Regions from separate parts of the Staphylococcus muscae genome, predicted to be linked through region 1. Evidence: riboswitches for the same ligand, from Rfam matches in the RefSeq annotation. Region 1 holds a riboswitch; each other region holds the start of a gene.

The links. Region 1 has a riboswitch for thiamine pyrophosphate ahead of C7J88_RS08830 (thiamine phosphate synthase). Riboswitches for the same ligand answer to the same signal wherever they lie in the genome.
Region 2: another riboswitch for thiamine pyrophosphate. It lies ahead of thiO (glycine oxidase ThiO); the one in region 1 lies ahead of C7J88_RS08830 (thiamine phosphate synthase).
Region 3: another riboswitch for thiamine pyrophosphate. It lies ahead of C7J88_RS00265 (ECF transporter S component); the one in region 1 lies ahead of C7J88_RS08830 (thiamine phosphate synthase).

What each region holds. Positions count from the first base shown of each region.
Region 1 covers NZ_CP027848.1:1,792,599-1,798,328, forward strand. The annotation lists gene C7J88_RS08810 (DUF47 domain-containing protein) at 1-298, shown strand, start outside; gene C7J88_RS08815 (inorganic phosphate transporter) at 312-1,313, shown strand; gene C7J88_RS08820 (CHAP domain-containing protein) at 1,659-2,531, opposite strand; gene C7J88_RS08825 (Bax inhibitor-1/YccA family protein) at 2,758-3,390, shown strand; TPP riboswitch at 3,453-3,562, shown strand; gene C7J88_RS08830 (thiamine phosphate synthase) at 3,650-4,240, shown strand; gene thiS (sulfur carrier protein ThiS) at 4,242-4,445, shown strand; gene C7J88_RS08840 (thiazole synthase) at 4,447-5,214, shown strand; gene C7J88_RS08845 (ThiF family adenylyltransferase) at 5,214-5,730, shown strand, end outside.
Region 2 covers NZ_CP027848.1:1,401,967-1,407,696, reverse strand. The annotation lists gene C7J88_RS07025 (2-keto-4-pentenoate hydratase) at 1-150, opposite strand, end outside; gene nfsA (oxygen-insensitive NADPH nitroreductase) at 284-1,039, shown strand; gene C7J88_RS07015 (L-cystine transporter) at 1,085-2,476, opposite strand; gene thiO (glycine oxidase ThiO) at 2,559-3,656, opposite strand; TPP riboswitch at 3,759-3,861, opposite strand; gene C7J88_RS07005 (DNA-binding protein) at 3,904-4,503, opposite strand; gene C7J88_RS07000 (hypothetical protein) at 4,614-5,288, opposite strand; gene C7J88_RS06995 (YflT domain-containing protein) at 5,398-5,730, opposite strand, start outside.
Region 3 covers NZ_CP027848.1:52,779-58,508, reverse strand. The annotation lists gene C7J88_RS00275 (class I SAM-dependent rRNA methyltransferase) at 1-1,114, opposite strand, end outside; gene auxA (lipoteichoic acid stability factor AuxA) at 1,248-2,567, opposite strand; gene graF (glycopeptide resistance-associated protein GraF) at 2,805-2,936, shown strand; TPP riboswitch at 3,018-3,117, shown strand; gene C7J88_RS00265 (ECF transporter S component) at 3,252-3,827, shown strand; gene C7J88_RS00260 (ABC transporter ATP-binding protein) at 3,842-5,248, shown strand; gene C7J88_RS00255 (energy-coupling factor transporter transmembrane component T family protein) at 5,241-5,730, shown strand, end outside.

The DNA of each region.
Region 1 (5,730 bases):
ATACATGTTAGAATTTGTAGAAAATATTCAAAAAGCCATTGGTGAGATGAAGTTAGCCATTGGATTATTAACTGAAAAGAAATTATCACACATGCGAGTGCACTCGATAAATATTAAAGAATATGAAACAAACTGTGATGGTATTTTACGTCAATCAATTAAACATATCTTCAATAGTGAGACGGATCCGATTACTTTGATCAAAATCAAAGATATCTATGAGAGCTTAGAGAATATTGCTGACCGTTGTCAAACAGTCGCAAACAACTTTGAAACAATTATCATGAAAAATAGCTAAGGAGTCCTCACTTATGGAGTATTTGATATTTGTAACGATAGCTATCGTTATATTCTCGTTGGTTTTTGACTTTATCAATGGATTTCATGACACAGCGAATGCGGTTGCCACTGCTGTTTCAACACGTGCCTTGTCACCACGACACGCTATCTTTTTAGCGGCGATTATGAACTTTATCGGTGCGTTGACTTTCACAGGTGTTGCATCAACAATTACGAAAGAAATCGTCAATCCATTCCATCTTGATAATGGATTGGTTGTTGTACTTGCAGCTATTTTAGCAGCGATTATATGGAACTTAGTCACTTGGTACTACGGTATTCCGAGTTCATCATCACATGCTTTAATTGGTGCGATTGCAGGTGCGGCTATTGCATCGGCTGGCTCAATTAGTGTCTTGCATTTACAAGGTTTTACTAAAATTGTCCTTGTATTAATCTTGTCACCTTTAATTGCGTTTGCTGTCGGTTTTACGATGTACTCAATCGTAAAAATTATCTTTAAAAATGCCAATCTTGCACGTACGAATCGTAACTTCCGTATTTTCCAAATTTTTACAGCAGCATTGCAATCATTCTCACACGGAACAAATGATGCGCAGAAATCAATGGGTATCATTACGATGGCGTTAATCGTTGCAGGCATGCAAACAAGTGTTGAACCTGCATTATGGGTAAAAGTATCCTGTGCAGCAGCAATGGGTCTTGGTACAGCAGTCGGTGGTTGGAAGATCATCAAAACAGTCGGTGGTAATATTATGAAAATTCGTCCAGCAAATGGTGCAGCAGCTGACTTATCATCTGCTTTAACGATATTTGTTGCATCGTCATTGCATTTTCCACTTTCTACAACACACGTGGTATCATCATCTATCCTTGGGGTAGGTTCTGCTAACCGTATTAAAGGTGTACATTGGAATACTGCAAAACGTATGATTGTGACATGGTTTATTACATTACCGATATCTGCTCTACTTGCAGCGTTAATTTATATTATTTTAAATCTATTCTTCTAAAACTAAAGGGTTGAGACACATAAAGTGTGTACTCAATCCTTTTTGTTTTGGATGTAAATTTTATTACCTTTGTCAAATATGACTTTAACACGAGTTAATAGCGTTTCTAATACACTATGTGCTTCGGTAAAGGTTTAGCAAGACGATTCTCTTTGATTTGCATAGTCTTTCTCCTAATTAGAAACAGGCTGATACGTTTTAAAACATCCAATAAAAAACGGGCTGAGACATAGTGCTCAGCCCGTTCCTTTTGAATATAGAAATCAGCATATTGGCAGTAGGTGTCTGAAGTGAAACTGTGTATTTAAAAACTTTTTTCACTTCTAGTCCCACTCACCGATGTTATTAATGAATAAAATTGTAGTTACTTGTCAATGAACCTGGAATTGTACGATAGCCTACTTGTCCCGGTGATGTGTTGTAGTTCATCTCTGATACTAAAATACTACCGTCTGGATTAACACGTTCAACATATGCAACATGACCCATAGGACCTTCTGTTGATTGCATAATAGCGCCTGCTTGTGGTGCGTTGTTGACAGTGTATCCGTCAGCAGAAGCGGCACCTGCCCAATTGCTAGCGTTCCACCAGTATGTACTAATCGGTTGACCTGTTTCAGAACGACGATTAAATACATGCCATGTACATTGTCCCCAAGTATAAAGATTACTTTGGTTCACAGATGGTGTTTGTGCCTGTGTACTTGTTTGTACTGTTTGAACCCCATTACCACCAGCAGCAGCTGTATTAACATTTGATGTTGATGCTGCACCAGATTGACTTGGAATTTGTAAAGTTTGATTTGGATGGATAAGATAACCGCTCATCCCATTGGCGTTCATTAAGTCTTGAACAGTAACACCATATTGTGCTGCGATAATATCTAATGATTCACCCGCAACTACTTTGTGACCGTTACCTGAAGTTTGAGCAGTTGTTACATTGTATGATGTTGTATTTTGTGTCTGAGCATTAGATTGTGCTGTTTCATTGGTCGTGCTACCACCAATTGTCAAAGTTTGACCAGGGAAAATCATGTTGTTAGAAAGACCATTTGCTTGTTTAATGGCATCTACTGTTGTGCCATATTGTGCGGCAACTGTCCATAAAGAGTCACCTGATTGTACGGCGTGTTGTGTTGATGCTTGTGCATCTTGATGAGTAAGCACTGCGGCAGCGCCAGAAGTCACTGTCAGTGCGAATGCGAATTTTTTCAAAGTGTTGCCTCCTTATGTATCAAAACGTTATCGTTGATTGATTCGAAATGTTATCTTTTACATAATATCAAAGATTATTTTAAATTTGTGGAATGTTACGAATCTGTAATGAATTTAACATGTTGTACTCAATGTGATATGGGGTAAAGTACTGTGAGATGTGACATACGTATGTTAAAGTAAATGTTACAATCATTGAGAAAGATGAAATATAAAGGAGATTTTTATGAGTTCAAATACAGAACAACAGTCATCGGACTATAAACGATATGGACAAGTATGGTTATTCTTTATGTATTATTGGTTAATATTTGGTATTTCAGTATATTTTGGTCAATATTTACCAGCTGAATGGCGTCAACCGATGTCAATGGGGTTAGCGGTACTCGTTCTTATTACAATGGTCATTCAACGTGCACGTTTTAGTGGCCCAATTATTTCACATGTTTATACGATTGTTGCAGGTTTATTATCTTATGCAACATTTATGTATTCATTTGCAAGTTTAGGTGCACAAACCTTTTTAATGATTGTCTTATTAGCAATCATCGGTTTTGTCGTTTTTGGCGTTGTCGGTTTTTTTGTGATTCGTGATGCATCAAGTATGGGGAAGTATTTATTTGTGACACTTATCGCACTTATTTGTATGAGTATTGTCGGATGGTTTGTTCATATTCCTATGCTTTATACAGTCATTTCAGTTGTTGGTCTTGGTCTGTTTCTACTTTACACGTTATATGACTTTAATCGATTGAAGCGTGGTGCCTTTTCGCCAAGAGAGATGGGGTTTAACCTATTTCTAAACTTATTCCGCATCATTCGTCACGCATTAAACTTAGCCCAAAAGGTAAAAAGATAATAAAGATTTGATTCAACGAGTCATTTTTAATATGATGATATTAGAGAAAAAATAAATAATGAAACATCCACTGGAAGTGCCATAAAAATCGTTGGCTGAGATTGAAACGTATTTCAAAATTCCTGAACCTGATCCAGTTAGTACTGGCGTAGGAAAGTGGTTTTGCTTACGTATAAAATGTGAAGCTACTTTTCTGCTGTATGTAGAAGAGTAGCTTTTTATTTTTATCTTAAGTGGTGTTTGAAAAGGGAGGCATTACATGATTATTGCAGTGACACCTTATGAATTGCTAACTGATCAACATATTCAACGTCTGAATATGATAGAGCCACAAATTGATGGTGTACTCTTGCGAACGCCGATGACACAATTGTCTCTAATTGAATGGCTCCATGCGCTGTTGCAAGATGAGTTTCCTAAGTCAAAGGTCATCATACATACAGACATTACATTGGCAAAGCGTATGGGGATTCAACGTTTGCATTTCAAAGAAGGTGATAAACAGGCATTTCACTTAAAAGAGACGCACCCTTCATATAGTGTGAGCATGTCTGTTCATCATGTTGAATCAATTATCAAAGCACGTGAACATCAATTAGATTTCGGTCTGTTTGGACATGTCTTTCCATCAGCGTCAAAACAAGGGAAACCACCGCGTACAAATGCGGAAGTGTGTGCAGCGTTATCAGAGCAATTCCCCCTTATTGCGATTGGAGGTATTGATCAGCATACTGTCACGCAGGTTAATCCTAAATTCATTGGTATGGCATGTATTCGCAGTGCGTTTAACATACCTATACAGGTGTTTGATGAGATGGTACAGAAATGGAAAATGAATAAGGAGAGATGACATGATTGAGATACAAGTAAACGGTGAACGACAGCAATTCCAGTCAGGTACAACGATTCAAGATGTTTTAGATCATTTTGGCATTGAAGCAAAACGAATGGCAGTTGAACATAATGAAACAGTTGTGAAGCGTTCAGAATGGGCATCTACCTATGTACGCCCTGATGATCGATTAGAATTATTAGAATTTGTTGGAGGCGGATAATATGTTTAATATTGGAGATTTAACATTTCACTCAAGATTATTTTTAGGAACAGGAAAGTTTGATAATGAGCAAGTTCAAAGTGAGGCGATTGCAGCATCTGAAACAGAAGTATTAACGTTTGCTGTACGACGTATGCATTTATACGATCGTGACTTACCTAATCCACTTGCGAATGTCGATTTAGAGCAGTTTATCACTTTTCCAAATACAGCAGGTGCTAAAACGGCAGAAGAAGCGGTCCGTATTGCTGAATTGGCAAATGAAGCAGGTGTGTGCGATATGATTAAAGTAGAGGTGATCGGCGATGATGATACGTTGTTGCCAGATCCTTTCGACACGTACAAAGCATGTGAAATTTTATTGGAAAAAGGATATATAGTCTGTCCTTATATTTCAGATGATGTCGTTTTAGCACAGCGTTTAGAAGCACTCGGTGTTCATGCGATTATGCCGCTTGCATCACCTATTGGCACAGGTAGAGGCATCAGTAACCCACTTAATTTACGTTATATTATAGAAAAAAGTAAGGTGCCAGTGATTGTTGATGCAGGTATCGGATCAGCGAAAGATTGTGCCGAAGCAATGGAACTCGGAGCAGATGCAATTTTGCTGAACTCTGCTGTTTCACGTGCAAAAGATCCTGTCAAAATGGCTGAAGCGATGAAGAAGGGGATTGAAGCAGGGCGTTTAAGTTATGAAGCGGGACGTATTCCAATCAAATATAATGCCGTGCAATCCAGTCCATCAGAAGGACTAGGCTTTTTGTAATGCAACGCTATGATAGACAGATAAAATATGCACATTTTGGTCAACAAGGGCAACAAAAACTGCGGAATCTTCGCGTAATTGTCATGGGTGTTGGCGCATTAGGAAGTGGTGTTGCAGAACAACTCGTACGAAGTGGTGTGGGACATATCACACTTGTTGACAAAGATATTGTGACAATGTCTAATCTACATCGTCAAAGTTGTTATGTGACAACTGATGCTGAGTCCATGTTACCTAAAGTGGTTGCTTTACAACGTCATCTCATTGCCATTAATCCCGATGTAGAAATAATGACACATAATGAAGAAGTGACAGCGAGAAATATTATAAACATTCTTGAACAGTTCAAACCAGATGTTGTTTTAGATGGTATGGATACATTTGAAATGCGTTACTTGTTGAATGAAGCAACACAGAAGTTACAGATTCCGTATATTTACGGTGCAGTCGTAGGAAGTCAACTCAGTGTTTTACCAATTCACGGTGATGGTCCTTGTTTGCATTGTATTTTACCGG
Region 2 (5,730 bases), 390 kb from region 1:
ATGTGCCTTTAATTGCTCAATCAAGGCATCTTGTGTTTGATAACCTAATACTTCATCAACGTTCTCTTTAGGGTTGAGAAAAGGGATAGGTTGTTGTGTTTTGTAAGCTTGAAAAACTGTCTCTGCTAGTTGCTGTGGTTGTTGCGCCATAAAGACACTCCTTTGTCAGAAAATTGATACTTTTATGATAAAGGTTTATAGAAAAAGATGCAAGTGTGCAGTGTACATGCGTTTTAGAGTGTCGTTTGCTAACATAAAATCAAAGGACAAGGGAGTGAAATATATGTCAGATTATGTATATCATTTAGCAAAGCAACATCACTCAGTGAGAAAGTTTAAACCTGAGCCATTAACACGTGAAACAGTGAAAAAGTTAATTGAAGCAGGGCAGATGGCTTCAACATCAAGTTATTTACAAACGACATCTGTGGTTGGCGTAGAAAATCCAGAAAAGAAAGCTGCTTTGAAAGAAGTGTCAGGGCAACCCTATGTCTTGGATAATGGGTATTTATTAATATTTGTCATAGATTACAATAGACACGACCTTGTGAATGAACAACAAGCACAAGATATGACGACAAGCTTTGAATCAGCAGAAGGATTACTCGTTGGAACGGTAGATGCGTCATTAATGGCACAAAATATTGCATTGACGGCAGAAGATATGGGGTATGGAATTGTTTATCTAGGTTCATTGCGCAATGATGTCACACGTGTGCGTGAGATTTTAGACTTACCTGAGTATACCTTCCCAATCTTCGGTATGGCGATTGGCGTACCATCTGAAGATGAGAATGGGACGCCGAAGCCACGGTTGCCGTTTGAACATGTCTTTCACGTTGATACGTATGATAATGATCGTGATATGGCACGTCAACAATTGGCAACATATGATGAAACGGTATCTGATTATTATGCAGAAAGAACGGACGGACGACGTACAGAAACGTGGTCAGAACAAGTGGCGAACTTCATGAGTAGTAAGCAGCGTTTAGAGATGAAAGACTGGCTTCAAGAAGCGGGATTTAATAAGAAATAGCATTAAAAATACCACGTACGATGTGTTGTACGTGGTATTTTTTGATTAATGATTTGTTGTCAGTTCGTCATATTGATTGTCATTAAAGACATCTTCATCTAATTGTTTTGTTAACTTAGCAGTGCCTGTTCCGGCTAACATTGAATCATTCACATTCAATGCAGTACGTCCCATATCAATTAATGGTTCTACTGAAATCAAGACACCGGCAAGGCCGACTGGTAAGTTTAGTGCAGAAAGGACGAGAATAGATGCAAATGTTGCACCGCCACCGACACCGGCAACACCGAATGAACTAATGATAACAACAATAATAAGTGTTGCAATGAATTGTAGGTCGATATCAACGCCAGCAACAGGTGCGACCATGATTGCAAGCATGGCAGGGTAAATACCCGCACAACCGTTTTGGCCGATAGACAGACCGAAAGAACCTGAGAAGTTGGCGATGGCTTGTGGGACACCTAAACGATTTGTTTGCGTTTGAATGTTAAGTGGTAACGCCCCTGCGCTTGAACGTGATGTGAAGGCGAACATCATTACTTCTGTTGTCTTCTTCACATATTGGATTGGATTGACACCTAGCACTAATAAAATTAATAAATGGATGATATACATTGTGAGTAACGCTGCATAAGATGCGATGACAAACTTACCGAGTGTCCAAATCGCTGCAAAGTCACTTGTCGCTAATGTGTTTAACATAATGGCTAAGATACCATAAGGTGTTAAGCGCAATACGAATGTCACAACGGCCATAATAAGTGAATACACTGCATCAATACCACGTTTTAATACATGACCATTTTCAGGCTGTTTGCGTGCAACACGTAAATAAGCAAACCCTAGAAATGCTGCAAAGATAACGACAGCAATAGTTGATGTTGCACGTGCCCCTGTAAAGTCTAAGAATGGGTTTGCAGGGAGTAGTTCTAGAATTTGTGCTGGCAATGTTGTTGCTGTTAGGTCTTTCGCTGTTTGCGTAATTTCTGAACTACGTGCGTTTTCAGCTTGACCTAGATCAATTGTTGATGCATCGAGACCGAATAGCATTGCATAGGCAATACCAACGATGGCTGAAATGGCAACAGTACCGATTAAAAACATAAAAATGTAGCCGCCCATTTTGGCGAACTTCTCACCAAGATCAATCTTCGTAAATGCCGCAATAATTGAAATGAAAACGAGCGGAATGACGATCATTTTTAAGAGGGAGATATATCCATTCCCAATGATACCGATCCATTCTGTTGTTTGTGTTGTAATTTTGCTGTCTGCACCGTAAAGAAGCTGTACAATGATTCCGAGTAAGATACCGAGACCGAGTGCAACAAAGACACGTGTAGGGAACTTGACGTGTTTCTTTGCCATGACCCATAGACCGATAAGGAATCCAGCAAAAATTAATAAGTTAAGTATAATGAGAAATATAGACATTTAGACGCTTCCTTTAATTCCGACTTGTATTATAAGAATAATTGCAAGTCCATTTAAAATCAACCCCTACATACGAATTTTCTCATTTTATAGGTGAGAAAGGTTTTAATTGTTGTGCTGCACTAGTTCTTCCATCAACTAATTGTGCCATCAGTTGACCGACAATAGGCGAGAGTAGAATACCGTTTCGATAATGCCCAGTTGAGATATAGAGATTATCACGAAGGGCACCCATAATCGGAACGCCATCTGGAGTGATCGGTCGGATGCCAGTCCAAGTCTTAATCACGCGATGTTCACATAGGTCAGGTATCATAGATTGACTTTCTGCATCTAACCACTGGAGATTTTCAGCTTTATTTTGTGTACTCCAATTGTCGAGTTCTGATGTCGCACCGATAAGAAAACGATTGGGTTTCTTTGGCACAATATAACAACCGTTCATATTAAAAATAGTTTCTTTTAGTTGTGAATAAGACGATTCAATTAACTTCACATCGCCTTTGACCGGTTGTGTCGGAAGATTCATCCCAAGTTGCTGTAACAATGCACCACTCCAAGCACCAGCAGCGATGATTAATTCGTCTGCATATACATCGCCTTTAGAAGTTGTTACTCGATAATGCGATGCATGTTCCATAATCTGTAATACTTCCGTCTGTATGTGAAGATCAATATGCAAAAGATTGGAGACGGATTGCAGTAACGCTTGTGTATATAAGTTGGCATTGATTTGACCGTCGTCATGTATTTTGAATGCTGCGCAATCGTCAATGTTACAGTGGGGGAAGCGTGCACGTAATTGATGGCGTGATAATTCATAAATCTTATGGTCTTGCTGAGAGAGAAATTCAAATTGTTTCTTAACTGCTGGGACATGTTGTGCGGTAGTTGCTACCTTAATCAGCCCATATGTTTGCAGTTCAATATCGATATCTGTCTCCATTAAGAGTTGTTGTGCAATATCTGGCATCATCGCACGACTTGCCATTGCAAGACGATATAAAGGTGTATCTTCAAAAAATTCATTCTGTGCACCTAACATCCCACCTGCTGCATAAGATGCATTCATACGGGGTGTCGAGCGATCAATGATATGTATGTGACGACCTTGCGCATTGAGTTGACGTGCAATGGACAATCCCATCACGCCGCCACCAATAATAACTGTTTGTAACATAAAAAAACCTCCTGCATGTGAGGGTGCAGGAAGTTGACATGTATGATTGAAATTGAGTCGTATGTGACGCATGCTTTAACGTTGCATGACTATCATGATACGCATGACATGTAATTGCTTCCCTTCGATGGCATTAACCATATCAGGTTCAAAGAGTTAAGAGTCCGTCTTTCTCAGCTCACTTCGAGCACCCCTAGCATGTTATTTAATTGTAAGACAAGTGGTTGACTTGCATAGAAATTGTGTTTTAACCGCCGAATAATCGTTGGAGAAAACCTTTTTTCTCATTGCGTTCAATTGTGTGTGCTAATGCTTTTTGTCCTTCGATTTGTGTCTCTAAGTGCTTTTGTGTTGTACTGAGTTGTTCAGTTTGTTGTTTTTGTGCTTCAGTGAGAGACTCCATAGATGCACTGTTTGACTTTAGTTGTGTTTCTAACTTGTTATGTAACTCAGTAAGTGCCTCTTGTTGTTTGTGTACTTGTGTCACCATTTGCCCAAGTATTTGACGTTCTTCTCGCATTTGATTGATTTCATTGTGCAACTCTTTGAATAAGTTAGAGAGTTGTTGATCAGCAGGAAGTTGTTGTGTATCTTCCTTCACAATAACTTGTAAGAAGTCTTTTTCTTTCTCGAGTTCTTCAAATGCAAGTTCGTAACTGTTAGTTTGCCCAACGCGTTCTGCAATCTCTTGGAAGAGTTCAACATCTTCTTCTTTGAAGTCTGTCGCTTCACGCCCGCGATATTCTGTTTTATCTAAATGGTAACCACGTTCTTCGAGATGCTGAACAATTTTGCGGACTTGCTTTTCGCTTAAGCCAGATTTTTGTGCGAATTCTTTTGTTAGCATATAACCGGATCCTTTCTCCTACAATTTAGACGGTTGTCAGTGTTCGTTCAGTGACCCGTCAGTCTTACTTCTCTTTCATTGTAGCGACTTTACCGATTGATTTCAAGGGCTTATGCATTCGGTTCTTTACGTAAATCCATTTTGACGAGCAATGGATAAATGACTCTGCGTGGCAGTCTATTTGCAAAGACATATTTGAGAATATAACAAGACTTGATGCTGGCACCATAGATGTCTTTCGTCAAAGGAATATTTGCTTTGATATATAAATCTAATGGTACAGGTTTTCCATTGCGATCAAGCGAAGGCTGTATATATGAAATCTTTGTTTGCTTTTCAAAACCGTTTTGTGTTAAGAAACGTCTGCGAAATGCGATATCATCTGCCGTCTTCGAATCGACATCTGGTGATTCGAACGTCGACTCGAACATGAAGAAGTTCACGTCTCGACCATGTAATTGTTGTGCCAATGCATTGATGTGGATTTCAGTTTGATTGAGTGTCTCTTCTAGATAAGCTTCATGATGTGTACCCTGTTCGGCAAGTAAGTAGATAATGAATCCCGCATTTGTCGTTGCTTCATAATGCGCAGTAGCAAAGCTGACAACACGGTCATCTTCAACACCGACTAAAAAAACATAATCATTTTTCGTCTTTTCTGTTTTGAGCGATTGGACGAAAACCGACTCATCTTCAGTGACAAGCGTATCTAATCTCCCTAAGTAAAAGTCTAGTGCCGGTTGATACCATTGATCTTGCGTTGATTTGATTTGAATAAAATCCATCGTCTATCACCTCTTTGTAATGGCTTTAGTATAGCATAATGCGAATTCGGTACTCCACGTAAAAAACACTCAAGCAAGGTGTGCTGCTCGAGTGTTAGATATTTCTATATTATTCAATATTGCCTTTATGTTCAGATGGATGATGTTTGAAGTCTTGTGTGTCGTATGAACTATTTGTTTGTGTTACTTCGCTGTGGTTGCCAGATTCAAAGTGTTTCACAAGGATAACAATTTCACCATCAAGTACGGCTTGCTTAAGCTGTTCTTTTTCATTGTCTGGAAGCTTGAAACGTGTGAATGCAGCTTCTTCAGGATCTTCCCCAATGAAAAAGCGCATGAATTTATCACTGATCGTACCAGCTGTTGGTGTTTGTTTAACTTCTGAATCGTTAAATCGGTCTGTTGACAATCGATCTTTGCTAATAATTGTAATTTCGTGTTC
Region 3 (5,730 bases), 360 kb from region 1:
GTGTCTTAAAGTCTTTCGGTAATCCCATCACTTCATCAATTTGATAGTTGATTCCCTTATTAGACAATGTTTTTTTGATCATGTTTTTGAAGGCTTTTAATGTGTACATACTGTGATTCGTACTTAAAACAAGCGTACCACGTTCTTTTAATATCGGTAATGCGCCTTCAATCAATTTGTCATAATCTTTCACGACTGAGAATGTTTTCTTTTTATTTCTTGCAAAGCTTGGTGGATCAATCACAATGGTGTCATATGACAAGTTGTGGCGCTCTGCATACTTAAAGTAATCAAACGTGTCCATCACATATAAAGATTGTGATTTCGGATCGATACCATTCAAGCCAAAATTCTCTTCAGTCATTGGACGTGAACGATTCGCCAAGTCCACACTGGTCGTTTGTGTCGCTTGTGCAGCTGCAATGACTGAAAACGCACCAGTATAACTGAATAAGTTCAACACATGTCGTTCTGCACTGTAATAGTCACGAATCTTTTTACGTACTTCTTTTTGGTCCAAGAAAATTCCCGTCATCGGCCCATCATCTAAATGGACGTTATAAAAAGTGAAGTTTTCTTCAATGACGATAGGAAATTCAGGTGCCTCCCCCATCACAAAGCCACCTTGAATATCTGCATCTTTAAAGCGTGTTTTTTCATAAATAGATGTGTATTCAAACACTTGTGTCATAGCAGCAATAATATCCTCACGAAACGCATAGATACCTTGTGAATACCATTGGATTAACAGATGACCGTTATAGTGATCAATTGTTAAACCACCGACACCGTCTCCTTCTCCGTTAAATAAACGAAATGCATTCGTTCCATCAATGTGATAATAATAGTCACGTTCTTGTTTTGCCGCTTCAAATAATCGTTCAAAAAAGGATTGATTAATCTCTTCATCTGCATCATATGATAGCACCCAACCTAGTCCTTTATGCTGACGACCGACATAACCTGTCGCAATATACATACCTTTGTCCGTTGTCAAATGGAACAAGTCGCCACTATTCAGTGCACTCTGTTGATAGATATCTTCTTCTTCAATCAATGGATAACCATTGAAATATTTCGTTTCTTTCCCACTATTTAAAATTGCTGTTTTCATTTTATCTGCCTTTCCTTGATTAGTTCTTTTCCATCTTAACACGAGAGTTTGACAGAAATCGATTTTGGGATCATTTCATCATATTTCCTATAACTAAAAAGAGTGAGAGACAATGCTCTCACTCTGAGTATTCCTATTCTTTTATAGCTGGTTGACGTAATTGTAGTACAAATGCAACGATAGCTGGGATGAGCATCAATACTAAGATTGGTGTAATAAATATCGACAATAACAAACCATGAAATAGAATAACAACATACTCTGTCATCAACTTAAAGAACAGAATGCTAATCATAAACAGTTGAATATAGTAGTGCTTCCCTCTTAACATGAATGTAATTGTTGTTACGATATACGCAATTGCAATAAACAGCAATAGTAATAAGCTAATCCATTCATAGACGTACTGCGTTTGTGATAATTGCCAATCTCCAGAAGCAAACAATGCATTACGATTGTTAAATTCTAGTAGTATGAAGAACAACAGAATCACGCCACATGCTATATTCACATGTGCACGTTTAAACCATTTTGGACGTTTGCGTAAAAACGATGGAATATCATCTTCTTCTAACTTCGCCCAACCAAACCATTTTTCTTTGATATAATCACGTTTCTTACGTATCTTTTCAATATTAATGCTGCGTCGTGTACGATGTGTAATATCATGTGTCAGTTCAGATGTACGGCTCTGAATATCTTTAAACTGCACTTTCGATTGATCGCTGTATTGATACTTTTTACTTCTTAAATACTGACTGGCAGCTTCGTCTAATTCCTCATGAAAAACAGGTAATGAACGACGTAAAAATAAGAAGTTCCAGATTGCCATCTGACCGAGTAACCACAGCACTACAAAAAATGTATTGATACTCAATACATCGATTGGCGCTACCTCACGTGCTTCAAGTCTTGAATAGAGTGCTAATTGTGTAAATAAATAACTCACCCCATACCCAAAAATCAACCATAGATAGTGCTGCTTGCGATGTAACGGATTCAGTTCATCTTTAAACGTAATATAACCAATATGCATTAAGAATGGAATAACGAAAATAAACGCCAAAATTCCATATACTTGTGACATAAAAATCAATGTTAGCACAAAGAAAATGATACCGATTAATAAAAAGAACATAGAGATATCATAGTCAAAGCGAGTTGTATTGGTTAGTACACGTGCAATGACAATCAGCAGAACACCGAATGCCAAAATGATGAGTCCGCTAATGAGCGGGAAATCTCCGATGTACTTACTCATCACACGAATAATCTCATTAAAAAACGCCATGATAAAATCCCATACATTGTGGATTTGTGGCACATGGTGTTTGCCTGATTTGAGTTGTTCAATGAGCGGAATATTGATAAAAATAACGATACTCAACAATATCGCAACCGCACCTATAATATAGGAATAAATAACTTCGGTGTACTTATTAAAAAAGGACATCCTCTCACCTCACAATTATTATATATGAACAATTGTCCTATGTCTTGATAATTGATTAATTTCAGTCTCTAGTATGAAATATTTAAAGCTGTTAGACAATACGCTCTATCATATGTCATATGTTTACCCCTTTCCAAGATTTTATATCATCTTTATAAATCTTTTTTTAAAATGATGTTTAACAAAATATAGAACGGATATAGAAGAGTAACAACATAAATGAAGGAGTGTTTTATGATGTCAGAAAAAGATTTAAAACAAGCTGCAGAGCAAGCAAAAGAAAAAGAAGAAGCGTTAAAAGATAAAGCGCAAGAAGCTAAAGACGGTATCGACAAAACAAAAGATGATATCCAAAGCACTTTAGATTAATCAACACAAATCAAGTCAAGGGGCGATTCGTCCCTTGACTTTTTACTGTAAGACATGTACATTGTGTATATCAATTGAATACGCACGCACTAGGGGTGTGAGAACTGAGATGAGGAATATCCTCAAACCCTTTGTACCTGATCTAGGTGATACTAGCGGAGGAAAGTGTACGACGTTTATACGTGATATTTGCGGCAATGAATCGCACGCTTATTTTGAGTTGCTTACATAATAAACATGAGCGCTTCGTTCATATATCGACGCACATCCCTATTTCAAGGATGTGCGTCTTTTATTATTAGGAGGTCCTTTATTATGAAAAAAGGCTTAACATTGTCAGACATACTCGTGACAGTCTTAGTTTCTGTCATCTTCGGTGTAGTTTATAACATATGGTGGGTTGTTACGAAGACAATCCAACCACTCGGTTTACAAATCGATCAACTTTTATATGGTATGTGGTTTGCAGCAGCAGTTGTTGCATATCTCATCATTCCTAAAATGGGCATTGCTTTACTTGCAGAATTTGCGGCAGGTGCAGGTGAAACGATTATGATGGGACGCTTTGATATTCCAACGATTATCTATGCACTCTTACAAGGCCTTGCTTGTGAACTTGTATTTGCATTATTCCGCTATCGTTCTCGTGCATTTATGGTTGCGCTGTTAGCAGGTCTCGCAGCTGCGCTCATCAGCTTACCTATCGACTGGTACTATGGTTACTTAGGTGAAGTTGCAGAATGGAATCTTATATTATATGTCGTATTTCGCATCATTAGTGGTGTCGTATTAGCTGGTGCTTTCCCATATTATCTGGTCAAAGCATTGGATCAAACAGGTGTGACGAAGCTATTTAGACCTGCATCAAAAGACGACTATGATTCACTATAAGGAGAGAACTTACATTGCTTAAAGCAAAAAACCTACGCTTAAAGTATCCAAGTACAGACCATAAAATATTTGATGGTCTTGATATTGAAATTAAAGATAAAGAAAAGGTACTTTTACTCGGCCCATCAGGGTCTGGTAAAAGCACCCTATTGAACGTCTTGAGTGGTATCGTTCCTGATCTCATTGATCTGCCGATGAAATATGACGAATTAGAAGTTGCACGTCATGCTGGCGTCATCTTCCAAGATCCCGATTCACAATTCTGTATGCCACAAGTCAATGAAGAACTTGCATTTATACTTGAGAATCAACAAGTGCCACAAGATGAGATGGATCATCGTATTCAAGCTGCACTTAACAAAGTACAGCTCGATGTAAATCCAAAACAAGCAATTAACAAATTGAGCGGTGGGATGAAACAAAAACTGGCGATTGCAGGTACCTTACTCATGGAAGCTGATACATTATTTTTAGATGAACCGACTGCAATGCTCGACATCGAAGCAACACAAAACTTGTGGGACTTGCTCAAAGATTTATGGGCAGATCAAACGGTACTCATTGTCGAGCATAAGGTGGCTCATGTTTGGGATTATGTCGACCGAGTTATTCTTATGAATCATGAAGGTCAAATCATACAACAAGGGTCTCCGGATAAGATATTAGCCAATTATGAAGAGACATTGACTGAATATGGCGTTTGGCATCCGAATGCTTGGACAGCCGCTCCCCTTCCAAATCAAACACCTAATATTTCATCTCAAAGTTTTCGTTTTAATTATCAAGATGGCGCTATCCAAAGAGGACGTCGTACACTGTATCAAGTACCTGATTTAACAATATCACCAGGTCAATGGCTAACAATTACTGGAAAAAATGGGTCTGGCAAAACGACTTTGTTTGAGTCGATGATGCAACTCATCCCCTATCAAGGCACGATGCAATGGAATGAACAAAAACTAAAAAAAGTACGTGATGCAGCCAGTCATATGTACCTAGTCTATCAAAATCCGGAACTGCAATTTATTCAAAATAGTGTTTATGATGAAATTTTTGTGAACTATGAATATATGAATCCACAACATGCTGATGAACAGACGACAGCTATGTTGGCGTTGCTCGACTTAGCACATGTGTCTAAACAACACCCTTTCGAACTTTCGATGGGTCAGAAAAGACGTTTAAGTGTTGCAACGGCATTAAGTACAAATGCTAATATCATCTTACTCGATGAACCAACATTCGGGTTAGACAGCCATAATACATTTAAACTTATTACGTTATTCCAAGAACGCATCGCAAAAGGACAAACGATTGTCATGATTACACATGACCCACATATTATCGAACGCTATCCATCCCGCCATTTTGAAGTCTTAAATGGCATTTTACATGAAGTGGAGGTGCCAGCAAATGATTGAATCATGGAAAACGCATCGAACATTCATGGATCAAGTTAATATTGTAACGAAGCTGTTCCTTGCAGTTGCACTATTCTTTTTCATTATCTTCATCCATAACTTCGATATCATGTTATATTTGGCATTTTTCATGTTCGCATTTTTACTGTGTGTAGCAGGTACCAAATGGAAAGTTGTTGCTTCATTCGTTGTAATGGCTACTTTTTTCGCACTCACCTCTTCACTATTTATGATTTTTTATGGGAATGGAACACATATTTTATTAGAATTTGGCTTTGTAAAAATCAGTGTTGAAAGTCTTGTGAGAGGTTTACACCTATCTTTAAGAACAATTGTCATTAGTTACTTTGGACTATCAATTGCGTTTACTTCACAGGTCATTATGATTTTTTATAGCTTGATGCAGCATTTGAAGGTACCACCCAAAGTAGCTTATGCCTTTATGGCTGCATTTCGAATGATTCCATTGATGATTGAATCTG